One region of the Lysinibacillus sp. FSL K6-0102 genome, then DNA from elsewhere that is predicted to be linked to it. Evidence: a T-box and tRNA genes for the amino acid it is inferred to sense, from the RefSeq annotation. Region 1 holds a T-box; the other regions hold tRNA genes.
The links. The T-box of region 1 lies ahead of trpS (tryptophan--tRNA ligase). A T-box ahead of a tRNA ligase gene usually reads a tRNA of that ligase, here a tRNA-Trp.

Region 2: it encodes a tRNA-Trp, which carries the amino acid that the T-box ahead of trpS (tryptophan--tRNA ligase) is inferred to sense. The anticodon was not compared.
Region 3: it encodes a tRNA-Trp, which carries the amino acid that the T-box ahead of trpS (tryptophan--tRNA ligase) is inferred to sense. The anticodon was not compared.

Annotation. Positions count from the first base shown of each region.
Region 1 is NZ_JBBOPH010000001.1:783,152-787,471, reverse strand. It holds gene NYE73_RS03645 (competence protein CoiA) at 1-153, opposite strand, end outside; gene mecA (adaptor protein MecA) at 347-1,015, opposite strand; gene spxA (transcriptional regulator SpxA) at 1,449-1,844, opposite strand; T-box leader at 2,335-2,556, shown strand; gene trpS (tryptophan--tRNA ligase) at 2,672-3,661, shown strand; gene NYE73_RS03625 (hypothetical protein) at 3,664-3,885, opposite strand; gene fabF (beta-ketoacyl-ACP synthase II) at 3,992-4,320, opposite strand, start outside.
Region 2 is NZ_JBBOPH010000001.1:264,405-268,724, reverse strand. It holds gene NYE73_RS01335 (nitric oxide synthase oxygenase) at 1-691, opposite strand, end outside; tRNA gene NYE73_RS01330 (tRNA-Glu) at 1,260-1,331, opposite strand; tRNA gene NYE73_RS01325 (tRNA-Asn) at 1,333-1,409, opposite strand; tRNA gene NYE73_RS01320 (tRNA-Ile) at 1,416-1,489, opposite strand; tRNA gene NYE73_RS01315 (tRNA-Gly) at 1,494-1,567, opposite strand; tRNA gene NYE73_RS01310 (tRNA-Phe) at 1,573-1,648, opposite strand; tRNA gene NYE73_RS01305 (tRNA-Ser) at 1,655-1,747, opposite strand; tRNA gene NYE73_RS01300 (tRNA-Ala) at 1,761-1,836, opposite strand; tRNA gene NYE73_RS01295 (tRNA-Pro) at 1,852-1,928, opposite strand; tRNA gene NYE73_RS01290 (tRNA-Arg) at 1,944-2,020, opposite strand; tRNA gene NYE73_RS01285 (tRNA-Lys) at 2,039-2,111, opposite strand; tRNA gene NYE73_RS01280 (tRNA-Gln) at 2,125-2,199, opposite strand; tRNA gene NYE73_RS01275 (tRNA-His) at 2,209-2,284, opposite strand; tRNA gene NYE73_RS01270 (tRNA-Trp) at 2,333-2,406, opposite strand; tRNA gene NYE73_RS01265 (tRNA-Tyr) at 2,411-2,494, opposite strand; tRNA gene NYE73_RS01260 (tRNA-Thr) at 2,502-2,577, opposite strand; tRNA gene NYE73_RS01255 (tRNA-Asp) at 2,586-2,661, opposite strand; tRNA gene NYE73_RS01250 (tRNA-Val) at 2,666-2,741, opposite strand; rRNA gene rrf (5S ribosomal RNA) at 2,753-2,868, opposite strand; rRNA gene NYE73_RS01240 (23S ribosomal RNA) at 2,936-4,320, opposite strand, start outside.
Region 3 is NZ_JBBOPH010000001.1:4,082,239-4,086,558, reverse strand. It holds rRNA gene NYE73_RS20850 (23S ribosomal RNA) at 1-511, shown strand, start outside; rRNA gene rrf (5S ribosomal RNA) at 624-739, shown strand; tRNA gene NYE73_RS20840 (tRNA-Asn) at 756-832, shown strand; tRNA gene NYE73_RS20835 (tRNA-Ser) at 838-929, shown strand; tRNA gene NYE73_RS20830 (tRNA-Glu) at 954-1,028, shown strand; tRNA gene NYE73_RS20825 (tRNA-Val) at 1,044-1,119, shown strand; tRNA gene NYE73_RS20820 (tRNA-Met) at 1,146-1,220, shown strand; tRNA gene NYE73_RS20815 (tRNA-Asp) at 1,224-1,299, shown strand; tRNA gene NYE73_RS20810 (tRNA-Phe) at 1,315-1,387, shown strand; tRNA gene NYE73_RS20805 (tRNA-Thr) at 1,401-1,476, shown strand; tRNA gene NYE73_RS20800 (tRNA-Tyr) at 1,486-1,569, shown strand; tRNA gene NYE73_RS20795 (tRNA-Trp) at 1,583-1,656, shown strand; tRNA gene NYE73_RS20790 (tRNA-His) at 1,669-1,744, shown strand; tRNA gene NYE73_RS20785 (tRNA-His) at 1,780-1,855, shown strand; tRNA gene NYE73_RS20780 (tRNA-Gln) at 1,860-1,934, shown strand; tRNA gene NYE73_RS20775 (tRNA-Gly) at 1,940-2,014, shown strand; tRNA gene NYE73_RS20770 (tRNA-Cys) at 2,023-2,096, shown strand; tRNA gene NYE73_RS20765 (tRNA-Leu) at 2,144-2,224, shown strand; gene NYE73_RS20760 (PqqD family protein) at 3,117-3,377, shown strand; gene NYE73_RS20755 (lasso peptide biosynthesis B2 protein) at 3,370-3,792, shown strand; gene NYE73_RS20750 (asparagine synthase-related protein) at 3,789-4,320, shown strand, end outside.

The sequences.
Region 1 (4,320 bases):
GTGGGGAATATTATAGTTACCTATTTTCAATTGAACTTGTTCTAAACATTGAGGGCAATAAAATTTCATTTGCCGCCTATATCGCTGTAAAGCTTTCCTCGTATATTGATATGGGAGAAATAGTTGCTGTTGATTGTTATAGGCAATCAGCATAGTATCAGCTCCTTTTTAGCCAACTATAATAGAATGGATTTTCACTAACAAAAATAAAGCACCTTTTTCTTGAAATTTTAAAAATGCGCTCTTATTCAAGCTCTTTGATGCTGAAAACATAAAAAAGGACTGTAGCGAAACTCGATTCATTTACGAGTTTCACTACAGTCTAAAATAATTAGTATTTCATTGCCTATGCAAAGTATTTTCGAACTGTTTCAAAGCAATTGAATTCCATAATCTTTTCACCGTACTCCTCTAGACGATGAATTGTAAAATTGGATGGTGTTAAAAATTCCTTGATAACTGCATTTCTATCATGACGATTTAAATCCTCATCTGCGTTTCCGAAATCAACAACTAGATAGTACCAATTTTCATATTTGAATAATGAGGAATCCACTAATTCGTCTGTCATTCGTTTTGCGACAGGGATTAACTCATCAATATCTTTAAATTTATAAACATAAATGTCTGTATCCATAAATAATTCTGACTCATCCATGTCACCAAATTGAGTTAGTTGGCTAAGAAGATCCTCTCCAACTTCATCGAATGGTGCAAACATATCTTTGTGTTCATCAAAATTCGAATGACCATCTAATGTTTCACCGTCTTTTAAAATATGTGCACGTGTGACAATGATTTCTAAGCCTACTTCAGATGCATTGATATGAATCCAAATCGGACCCTCTACATCAAAATAATCCTCCGTGTTTACTTCATCAATCATATCCCAAAAAAGTTGTTCACCCTTTGCTCGATTGTACCAAATTTCTTCACGACTATAGCCGCGATCCTCTATATCATTGTACGTAATAAAGAGCTTGAGTGTATTTTCATTTACACGTTCGATGTCCACTAGACCTCATCTCCCTTCACTGTCATATGTCGAAAAACAGTTTGTTTCATTAGTATGCTTTTATTCTTTGTTTTTAACCTTCATACTGCATTTGTTTTTCAACCTTTGACCACACTACAGTAAAACCATCGAGTAACCGTAAACATGAATTTTTGTGTTCACAGTTGTCTCTAACTCTATTGTATGCTGTTCTGTCATAAAATGAAAAGGATATACACCGTTTCACAGAAGATATTTGAATTATTGAAATTGTAGTAAACTATTTAACTTAAATCAAGTTTAACATACTTTTACGGAAATATATGACTTTTCCCTATTAATTATTATACTTCATATAGAAGGTTTTACAGAAGTAAAACATAAAAAAAAGATGTCACAACATGTATTCCACATCTGTAACATCTATTACATATATTATTCAGAATAGAAAGGTTTAATTCACCATTCGTTGCGCTTCTTGTAATTGATATGCTCGAACTTTTCGAGGTAAGAAACGACGAATTTCATCTTCATTGTAGCCAACCTGCAGACGTTTTTCATCTAAAATGATTGGTCTACGTAGTAAGCCAGGATATTCCTGAATTAATTCATATAAACGTTGTAATGGTAAGCTTTCAACATCCACATTTAATTTTTGGAATATTTTAGAACGAGTGGAAATGATTTCATCAGTTCCATCTTCTGTCATTCGTAAAATTTTTTTTATTTCACTTATGCTAAGCGGTTCAGAAAATATATTACGTTCTGTATATGGAATTTCGTGCTCCTCTAACCAAGCTTTTGCTTTACGACAAGAGGTACAACTTGGTGATGTAAATAGGGTTACGATCATTCTGACACATCCTTTCATTTAAAAATTATTATCTATAAACCAGAACCAATGTGTTAAATTAGAATTAATGTAATGTAAAATACACAGTACCATTATACAGTACTCAGCTGTATTTGAATATAGTTCCAATAAAAAAATCTGAACCTATCCATAAATATTCTGTCTATTCATACAGCTTTCAAATATGATGTATTTTCTTCAAACTTATGTGCTACTACTACCATTCCCATTTTTAAAGCATTTTAAACATCTAAACAGATATCTCAGTTGTTCTCATTTAAGAAAAATAATCGAGAAAATTGTCAATCCCATGTGTACATCCAAACAATTTTTTAATAAAAAATTATAAATTTATAACAAAATTACATAACAAAAAAAGCATATAATTTTTTCTAGAAAAAAAACACCGTCAAAAGTCTGACTTTACACAAAGGAATCTTTATATTATAATTCTTTGCAATCAAATCAATTTGAACAATTTAAATTGAGAAAAACGCTGACGAAGAGTAGTACATATGCTAATTCACGTATAGAGAGTCTGTGGTTGCTGTAAACAGATCGTGGATGCATGTGGAATGGACTTCCGAGTTAGCTTTGTGAACGCTACTTGAAGCTATTAGCAAAGCTCGTCCCTTCACGTTACGAAGTTGAGTGGCCTTTTTAGGCAAGCTGGGTGGTACCGCGGATTCAAACATCATTCGTCCCTTCATTAGAAAAATCTAATGAGGACGCATGATGTTTTTTTGTCTTCATCACCAAGTTGAAAGGTGAAGACAACGCTGTGACACAAGTTACAGCAATTGAATTCGAGGAGGAATTTTTTAATGACAACTATTTTTTCTGGCGTACAGCCTACAGGTATCGTAACATTAGGGAACTATTTAGGAGCATTCAAGCAGTTCCCGGCACTACAAGATGAAGGAAACGCTATTTATTGTATCGTTGATCAACATGCCATCACTGTTGCACAAGATCCTAAAGAATTACGAGAAAGTATTCGTAAGCTTGCTGCTACCTACATTGCTACTGGCATTGACCCTAAAAAATCGACATTATTTATTCAATCAGAGGTGCCAGCGCATGCTCAGGCAGGATGGATGTTACAATGTGTTGCGTCTATTGGTGAGCTAGAACGTATGACACAATTCAAAGATAAATCACATGGTAAGGAAAGCGTATCTGCTGCTCTTTTAACATATCCACCGCTAATGGCTGCAGACATTCTACTTTATAACACAAATATTGTCCCTGTCGGCGATGATCAGAAGCAGCATATTGAGCTAACTCGTGACCTTGCAGAACGCTTTAACAAACGCTTTGGCGATGTTTTAACAATTCCGGAAATTCAATTACCTAAAGCTGGCGCACGCATTAAATCCTTACAAGAGCCAACAAAGAAAATGAGTAAATCAGATCCAAATACGAAAGCGACAATTCGCTTATTAGATACTGCGAAAGACATTGAGAAAAAAATTAAATCAGCTGTAACTGACTCTGACGGCATCGTTGCATTTGATGTGGAAAATAAACCAGGTGTTTCAAATTTATTGACAATCGAATCAGCTATTTCAGGGGTAGCCGTTGAAGATTTAGTCAAAAAATATGAGGGAATTGGTTATGGTGGATTCAAGCAGGGTGTAGCAACAGCAGTAATTGAACACCTAACACCTATTCAAGAGAAATTCTATCATCTAGTAGAATCATCAGAATTAGATGTCATTCTAGATGAAGGTGCTGAAAAGGCGAATGTGATTGCTAGTGCTACATTAAAACGTATGGAAGATGCTATGGGTCTTGGTCGCGCACGTCGCTAAACTTACGGCTTGTCTGAGGATCGATCAAAGCCCAAATCAAGCACAACTGCGCAGATGATGATACAGGCTCCTACCGCCATATAAAATTCTGTTGTTTGAAAAATAAATTTGAAAACAACCTTCCATGAATAACCTAGTGTGCGGTAATTTAAATACAATATGAGATTCCCTACAGAGAGGATCATTAAGCCATAACTTACTAAAAATAAAAAGAGACGAAACATAGTAATGGCATCCTTTCTATTTCTTCTTACTTATCATTTATTCACAAAACTATAAAAAAAGACGTCAGCCATTTAAATTTGGCTGACGTTTTTTTATGTTTATCTATTATGCTTCATATTTTTTGAATAGGAGACTTGCATTATGACCACCAAAACCAAGAGAATTACTCATTGCATATTGAATATTTGCTTCTCTTGCTTCGTTTGGAACATAATCTAAATCACATTCAGGATCAGGATCTTTTAAATTGATTGTAGGTGGTAAAATCCCTTCTTTAAGGGCTAATGCTGTGAAAATAGCTTCCACACCACCTGCTGCTCCTAATAAGTGACCCGTCATAGATTTTGTTGAGCTCATTGCAAGGTTATACGCATGATCACCAAAAGCAGTTTTCACAGCTTGTGTTTCGAATAAATCGTTATATGGCGTACTTG
Region 2 (4,320 bases), 520 kb from region 1:
CAATCTCTGTTCCCATATACCAGCCGTTAAATGGAGCTGCTTGAAAATCAATTCCAGCCATTTGAAAACGCATACTCGAAATAATAGGTACGGCATACCACTTCATTCCTAATTTTTCCACATCGTTTGACTCTGGATGACGGATTGAGACCTCTACTATATTTTCTTCAGGAATTACAAACATTTGAGGAGCACGATTATCTACCTGTATAACGAGTGGTAATACATCAAAATCAGTTCCTTTACCTCTCCATCCTAACGACTCACACACTTTTGTAAATTTAATGGACTGTGAATCTCCAATAATGCCTGCATCTGTTTCATAGCCTGCATAACGAATTAGTTGATGATTCCAAATCCGTACTCTATCTGAAGCAAACACTGTTATAGTTGGACGAATTTTCCCATGATTTGTCGCATAATCAATATGTTCTAGTAATTTTTGAAAAATAGCCTTTTCATCTAAAACATCACGTGCATCTACCACATGCAGTGACTGCCAAAACAGACGTCCAATACACTTATTGCTATTTCGCCATGCCACACGTGCGCCAAAAACTAGCTCCTCTGTTGTTGGGTGATATTTACCTGCATCCTTAACTGCCTGTAATCTATTCTTTAACCAAAGTTCTGATTCATTTTGTTCTGTCTGATATAGACTTAAAAATTGCTGTATCTCCTGTATATTCATATCGATTCCTCCACTTATCCTCATATTAGAGGAACAAAACAACAAGCACCATGAAAATAGTAATTGAAAAAACATACATATTTTATATATGAAATAGTTTGTTCATATTTACTCTATAGACTCTCTTTCGTAAGGGAATGTAAGGGAGAAAGATTTTAATTATTATAAAAAGGCTACAGTAGTCATGTAGCCTTTTTCAGGGGGTTGTAGAACAAAGAAATCAATAGAATTTTTGTAAATGGTGAAAAAGCTATACGTTCTGGGCTACTTACTTGCTGCTGTTGCTTCGCTTTCGCATAGAGCAGAACCAGTTTCACAAATTCTCTGGCCAGGATTTCGCCTGTATCTATACTAGAGAAGTCAAGCAGCCTTCACAAAAGTATTGACCATGGAAGTGTACGTGGTAAGTGAAACGGCTTATAGGAGCCCATAGTAAGATGCTAGGGGAATTAAATTCAGTCCCTCACCTTGCAAATAGGTCTTTTTCTGCTATTGCATTATCTTTTATCGTTTAAAGAACAGGAGAATAGAAAAAAGCATGTAACACACATCTGTGCTACATGCTTGATGACCCGTACGGGATTCGAACCCGTGTTACCGCCGTGAAAGGGCGGTGTCTTAACCACTTGACCAACGGGCCGTGGCTCCGAAGGCAGGACTCGAACCTGCGACAACCTGATTAACAGTCAGGTGCTACTACCAACTGAGCTACTTCGGAATAATATGGGCCTAAATGGACTCGAACCATCGACCTCACGCTTATCAGGCGTGCGCTCTAACCAGCTGAGCTATAGGCCCATTTTGGAGCGGGTGATGAGAATCGAACTCACGACATCAGCTTGGAAGGCTGAGGTTTTACCATTAAACTACACCCGCAATAATGGTGGGTCAGGACGGAATCGAACCGCCGACACTTAGAGCTTCAATCTAATGCTCTACCAACTGAGCTACTGACCCGAAAAATGGAGGAGGTAGAGGGATTCGAACCCCCGCGCGGTGTTACCCGCCTGTCGGTTTTCAAGACCGATCCCTTCAGCCAGACTTGGGTATACCTCCAAAAATATTACAATGGTGGAGCCTAGCGGGATCGAACCGCTGACCTCCTGCGTGCAAGGCAGGCGCTCTCCCAGCTGAGCTAAGGCCCCATTTATCATGAAAGATGGTCGGAATGACAGGATTCGAACCTACGACCCCTTGGTCCCAAACCAAGTGCTCTACCAAGCTGAGCTACATTCCGTAAACATGATTTTATTGGCGCGCCCGACAGGAGTCGAACCCATAACCTTCTGATCCGTAGTCAGACGCTCTATCCAATTGAGCTACGGGCGCATGTTAATTAAAAAATGATGAGCCATGAAGGACTCGAACCTTCGACCCTCTGATTAAAAGTCAGATGCTCTACCAACTGAGCTAATGGCTCGTGAAATTAAAAATGGCTGGGGTACTAGGATTCGAACCTAGGCATGACGGAATCAAAATCCGTTGCCTTACCGCTTGGCTATACCCCAATTTTAAAATGGGGCGACTGATGGGAATCGAACCCACGAATGTCGGAACCACAATCCGATGCGTTAACCACTTCGCCACAATCGCCACTATATAGATTATATTAGCTGTATTATGAACGAGTACCTCAATACCTGGCAGGGGCAGTAGGAATCGAACCCACACCAAAGGTTTTGGAGACCTCTATTCTACCGTTGAACTATGCCCCTAAAATGGTGGAGGGGGACGGATTCGAACCGCCGAACCCTAAGGAGCGGATTTACAGTCCGCCGCGTTTAGCCACTTCGCTACCCCTCCAAGGGAATGGTGCCGGCGATAGGAGTCGAACCCACGACCTACTGATTACAAGTCAGTTGCTCTACCAACTGAGCTACACCGGCAATAATAATGGCGGTCCCGACCGGGATCGAACCGGCGATCTCCTGCGTGACAGGCAGGCATGTTAACCGCTACACCACGGGACCAAAATGGTGGAGGATGACGGGCTCGAACCGCCGACCCCCTGCTTGTAAGGCAGGTGCTCTCCCAGCTGAGCTAATCCTCCACAAAAAATAAGCGAAGCGACGTCCTACTCTCACAGGGGGAAGCCCCCAACTACCATCGGCGCTAAAGAGCTTAACTTCCGTGTTCGGTATGGGAACGGGTGTGACCTCTTTGCCATCATCACTTCACTTATTCAGCTGAAAGACTTATTCTTTCAAAACTAGATAAACGATACATTGAATGTTTCAAACTTTTTTGGTTAAGTCCTCGATCGATTAGTATTCGTCAGCTCCATGTGTCACCACACTTCCACCTCGAACCTATCTACCTCATCGTCTTTGAGGGATCTTACTTACTTGCGTAATGGGAAATCTCATCTTGAGGGGGGCTTCATGCTTAGATGCTTTCAGCACTTATCCCGTCCACACATAGCTACCCAGCGATGCCTTTGGCAAGACAACTGGTACACCAGCGGTGTGTCCATCCCGGTCCTCTCGTACTAAGGACAGCTCCTCTCAAATTTCCTACGCCCACGACGGATAGGGACCGAACTGTCTCACGACGTTCTGAACCCAGCTCGCGTACCGCTTTAATGGGCGAACAGCCCAACCCTTGGGACCGACTACAGCCCCAGGATGCGATGAGCCGACATCGAGGTGCCAAACCTCCCCGTCGATGTGGACTCTTGGGGGAGATAAGCCTGTTATCCCCGGGGTAGCTTTTATCCGTTGAGCGATGGCCCTTCCATGCGGAACCACCGGATCACTAAGCCCGTCTTTCGACCCTGCTCGACTTGTAGGTCTCGCAGTCAAGCTCCCTTGTGCCTTTACACTCTACGAATGATTTCCAACCATTCTGAGGGAACCTTTGGGCGCCTCCGTTACCTTTTAGGAGGCGACCGCCCCAGTCAAACTGTCCGCCTGACACTGTCTCCTGCCCCGCTAAGGGGCATGGGTTAGAATTTCAATACAACCAGGGTAGTATCCCACCGACGCCTCCTTCGAAGCTGGCGCTCCGAGATCTCTGGCTCCTACCTATCCTGTACAAGTTGTACCAAAATTCAATATCAGGCTACAGTAAAGCTCCACGGGGTCTTTCCGTCCTGTCGCGGGTAACCTGCATCTTCACAGGTACTATAATTTCACCGAGTCTCTCGTTGAGACAGTGCCCAGATCGTTACGCCTTTCGTGCGGGTCGGAACTTACCCGACAAGGAATTTCGCTACCTTAGGACCGTTATAGTTACGGCCGCCGTTTACTGGGGCTTCAATTCGCAGCTTCGCTTGCGCTAACCACTCCTCTTAACCTTCCAGCACCGGGCAGGCGTCAGCCCCTATACGTCACCTTACGGTTTTGCAGAGACCTGTGTTTTTGCTAAACAGTCGCCTGGGCCTATTCACTGCGGCTCTCATGCGCTTGCACGCTCAAGAGCACCCCTTCTCCCGAAGTTACGGGGTCATTTTGCCGAGTTCCTTAACGAGAGTTCTCTCGCACACCTTAGGATTCTCTCCTCGACTACCTGTGTCGGTTTGCGGTACGGGCACCTCTCACCTCGATAGAGGCTTTTCTTGGCAGTGTGAAATCAGGAACTTCGTCCATACGGACTCGCCATCACAGCTCAACGTTACAGTGTGCGGATTT
Region 3 (4,320 bases), 3.3 Mb from region 1:
GTGATCCGGTGGTTCCGCATGGAAGGGCCATCGCTCAACGGATAAAAGCTACCCCGGGGATAACAGGCTTATCTCCCCCAAGAGTCCACATCGACGGGGAGGTTTGGCACCTCGATGTCGGCTCATCGCATCCTGGGGCTGTAGTCGGTCCCAAGGGTTGGGCTGTTCGCCCATTAAAGCGGTACGCGAGCTGGGTTCAGAACGTCGTGAGACAGTTCGGTCCCTATCCGTCGTGGGCGTAGGAAATTTGAGAGGAGCTGTCCTTAGTACGAGAGGACCGGGATGGACACACCGCTGGTGTACCAGTTGTCTTGCCAAAGGCATCGCTGGGTAGCTATGTGTGGACGGGATAAGTGCTGAAAGCATCTAAGCATGAAGCCCCCCTCAAGATGAGATTTCCCATTACGCAAGTAAGTAAGATCCCTCAAAGACGATGAGGTAGATAGGTTCGAGGTGGAAGTGTGGTGACACATGGAGCTGACGAATACTAATCGATCGAGGACTTAACCAAAAAAGTTTGAAACATTCAATGCACCGTTTATCCAGTTTTGAAAGAATAAAATATTAGAATATACTTGTAATTTTTATAATATATGTTATAATAAGTATTGTCTTTCAAATAGTCTAGTGATGATGGCAAAGAGGTCACACCCGTTCCCATACCGAACACGGAAGTTAAGCTCTTTAGCGCCGATGGTAGTTGGGGGCTTCCCCCTGTGAGAGTAGGACGTCGCTAGGCTATATACTAAAATTATTCCGAAGTAGCTCAGTTGGTAGTAGCACCTGACTGTTAATCAGGTTGTCGCAGGTTCGAGTCCTGCCTTCGGAGCCATTCTTGGAGAGTTGTCCGAGTGGCCGAAGGAGCACGATTGGAAATCGTGTAGGCGGTTAACACTGTCTCAAGGGTTCAAATCCCTTACTCTCCGCCAGCACTTTGATGTGTTCCAAACGATGGCCCCTTGGTCAAGTGGTTAAGACACCGCCCTTTCACGGCGGTAACACGGGTTCGAATCCCGTAGGGGTCACCAATTCAATACCCAGATGGAGGATTAGCTCAGCTGGGAGAGCATCTGCCTTACAAGCAGAGGGTCGGCGGTTCGAGCCCGTCATCCTCCACCATTATTTTTACAACATTATAGTATTATCGCGGGGTGGAGCAGTGGTAGCTCGTCGGGCTCATAACCCGAAGGTCGTTGGTTCAAATCCAGCCCCCGCAACCAAATGGTCCCGTGGTGTAGCGGTTAACATGCCTGCCTGTCACGCAGGAGATCGCCGGTTCGATCCCGGTCGGGACCGCCATTTATTTTAAAATATGGGTCAGTAGCTCAGTTGGTAGAGCATTAGATTGAAGCTCTAAGTGTCGGCGGTTCGATTCCGTCCTGACCCATCTTGTTTTTTTTGCCGGTTTAGCTCAGCAGGTAGAGCAACTGACTTGTAATCAGTAGGTCGTGGGTTCGATTCCTATAGCCGGCACCAGATTTTCCCGGAGGGGTAGCGAAGTGGCTAAACGCGGCGGACTGTAAATCCGCTCCTTAGGGTTCGGCGGTTCGAATCCGTCCCCCTCCACCAGTTTTATTATTTTAGGGGCATAGTTCAACGGTAGAATAGAGGTCTCCAAAACCTTTGGTGTGGGTTCGATTCCTACTGCCCCTGCCAATTAATTTTATGGCGATTGTGGCGAAGTGGTTAACGCACCGGATTGTGGTTCCGGCATTCGTGGGTTCGATTCCCATCAGTCGCCCCATCTAATATAAAATTAATAAACATCATAATACAATGGCGATTGTGGCGAAGTGGTTAACGCACCGGATTGTGGTTCCGGCATTCGTGGGTTCGATTCCCATCAGTCGCCCCATTGTTGGGGTATAGCCAAGCGGTAAGGCAACGGATTTTGATTCCGTCATGCCTAGGTTCGAATCCTAGTACCCCAGCCATTTTTGCGGAAGTAGTTCAGTGGTAGAACACCACCTTGCCAAGGTGGGGGTCGCGAGTTCGAACCTCGTCTTCCGCTCCATGTATGACGGCGGCATAGCCAAGTGGTAAGGCACGGGTCTGCAACACCCTTATCACCGGTTCAAATCCGGTTGCCGCCTCCATATTTTAACTGTTAATCGGTTTATCCGATTTTTTTTATCTCCATTATGCCGGTGTGGCGGAATTGGCAGACGCGCACGACTCAAAATCGTGTTCCTTTGGAGTGTCGGTTCGACCCCGACCACCGGTATCATCAAATTAATAAAAATTAAGAAAGCTCATAAATCTTGATATAACAGGGTTTATGAGCTTTTTATATTAGGGGAATTGCAACAGGTTTAGAAAGAGAAGGATTCTTTTTGAAGAAAAGGTCAACGAGAATAAAAAAAGTATAGAAAATTCATTGGAAGAGAATAGTATGAGTTTTAACGTAGAAGTTACTCATGGGTTTGAATCTCCAAAGGAATCATTAGAAACATAATTAAAACAAGAATGTTTATATTAGCATTCTTGTTTTTTTATGTGATAAAACATTGTGTGTCAGAACGTTCGCTATGATAGACTAAGCAGTTATGTTTATGTAAAACAGGTAAATTTGTTTTACAAATTTTACAGGGCTTTAGAGGGTAATAAATATCTTTACAATATTTTTCTATAAAGGTTGTGCCATTTTAGACGCCTGAAAAGAATAGGTTTATCCTATAGATTTTAGGTAAAAGACAAAGACATCTGTTTCAACATCAATAATTTTTTGAACTTTGGTGGAGAGAGAATATTTTCTTTTATACATTGATTTTTAGATTTCTATTTTTAAGATCTTTCATGGACCAATAAAACCCTACGAGTTGCATCTTCTAGTTGATTGAAAGTTAACAATCAACTAGAAGGTGCAGTTTTTATATATGTGTTGAGTGATGGACTTGATGTGGATGTAATCGATAGCACAAGAGTTGTCATTTTACTCCACTACATTTATATAATCATAAACGTAATGGAGTAAGTAGAAAAAATACGGTTATGTGGAAGAAAGAAGATGATAAGAGTAAAGAGACTGTTAGAGCTTATGACTGTGTATAGTAGTAATACAGGAACAGTATTAAAGGATTGTTCACAATGTAAAAGAGGAGGAAGTGGTAAAAGGGATGCGTGTAAAAAAATCAAAGTATCTTCTTTCCTATAAAGAAGAGGATGAATATCTAATTATTAATATTTATACGAATCAAATTTACGCACTAGATAAATTTAGTTCATTTATTTGGGAAGAGTTTGATAAAACACCAATAGTCTCTGATATTTCCAAATTAATAGCTAAAAGGACAAATGAAGATATTTTAATTATTCAAAAGGATTTAGATGGATTTTTAAATTCGTTGTCAAAAGGAGGTTTAATTAAATTTGTATAATATTTTATATTTATACAAAGAATTAATATTTTTAGATTTCCAAATACGGAGAAAAGGTTTTGATGAAGTCTTTAGACGCTATATAAAAAAATATACTATAGAGGGTTCTAAAGAGATTTTTACTGAGGAGAATTCTGAAGAGATTTTGGAGTGGTTTATTCTTTTAGACCAAGTTTGCTGTTGGTATCCTAGGAAAGCAGATTGTATACACAAAACGTTAATTGGTTATAAGATACTTCAATCTAAGTATGGTATACCAGTAAACATGGTAATAGGGATAAAAAAATTTCCCTTAGAGGCACATGCCTGGATTCAATATCAGGGCCACAATCTATTTGAAGAAATGGAAAATCTTGATTCGTTGAAAGTGATTATAGATTCAAACTCGTATATGAAGGGAGTTGAACTTAGGTGAATTGGTATGTGTTTGAATTTATGTATAATTCGGAGGGAGAAGTGGATAAAAATGGACATCTTAAGATCAACAGTAAATCAAAAGTAAATTATTTCAACACATCCTCACAGAACTTTGTTTTGAAAGCAGCATATGCTCAAAATACGACCCCATATGTGTTTTTTGAAAATAATGATGTATTAATAGTGGGAGACATTGTGATATACAATATTTTGAATCATGGTGTATATGAAAATGTTGATTGGACTGAGCAAGAATTACTCACTAATTTAATTTCCCTTTATAACACATTTGGTTTGGATTTTGTGAAGCGTTTAGATGGCGAGTTTTCATTTGTTCTATTTGATAAAAAGAATTTAACATTAATGGCCTGTAGAGATACCTTGGGGGTAAAAAGGCTCTTTTATTTAAAAACCGATACAAAATTAGTAGTTGCGAGCGATATCTTTCTATTGAAAAGTTATCTAAATACACCTGAGTTGAACGGTGTTTACTTTCAAGAATATCTAAATGCAAAAGGAATTGTTG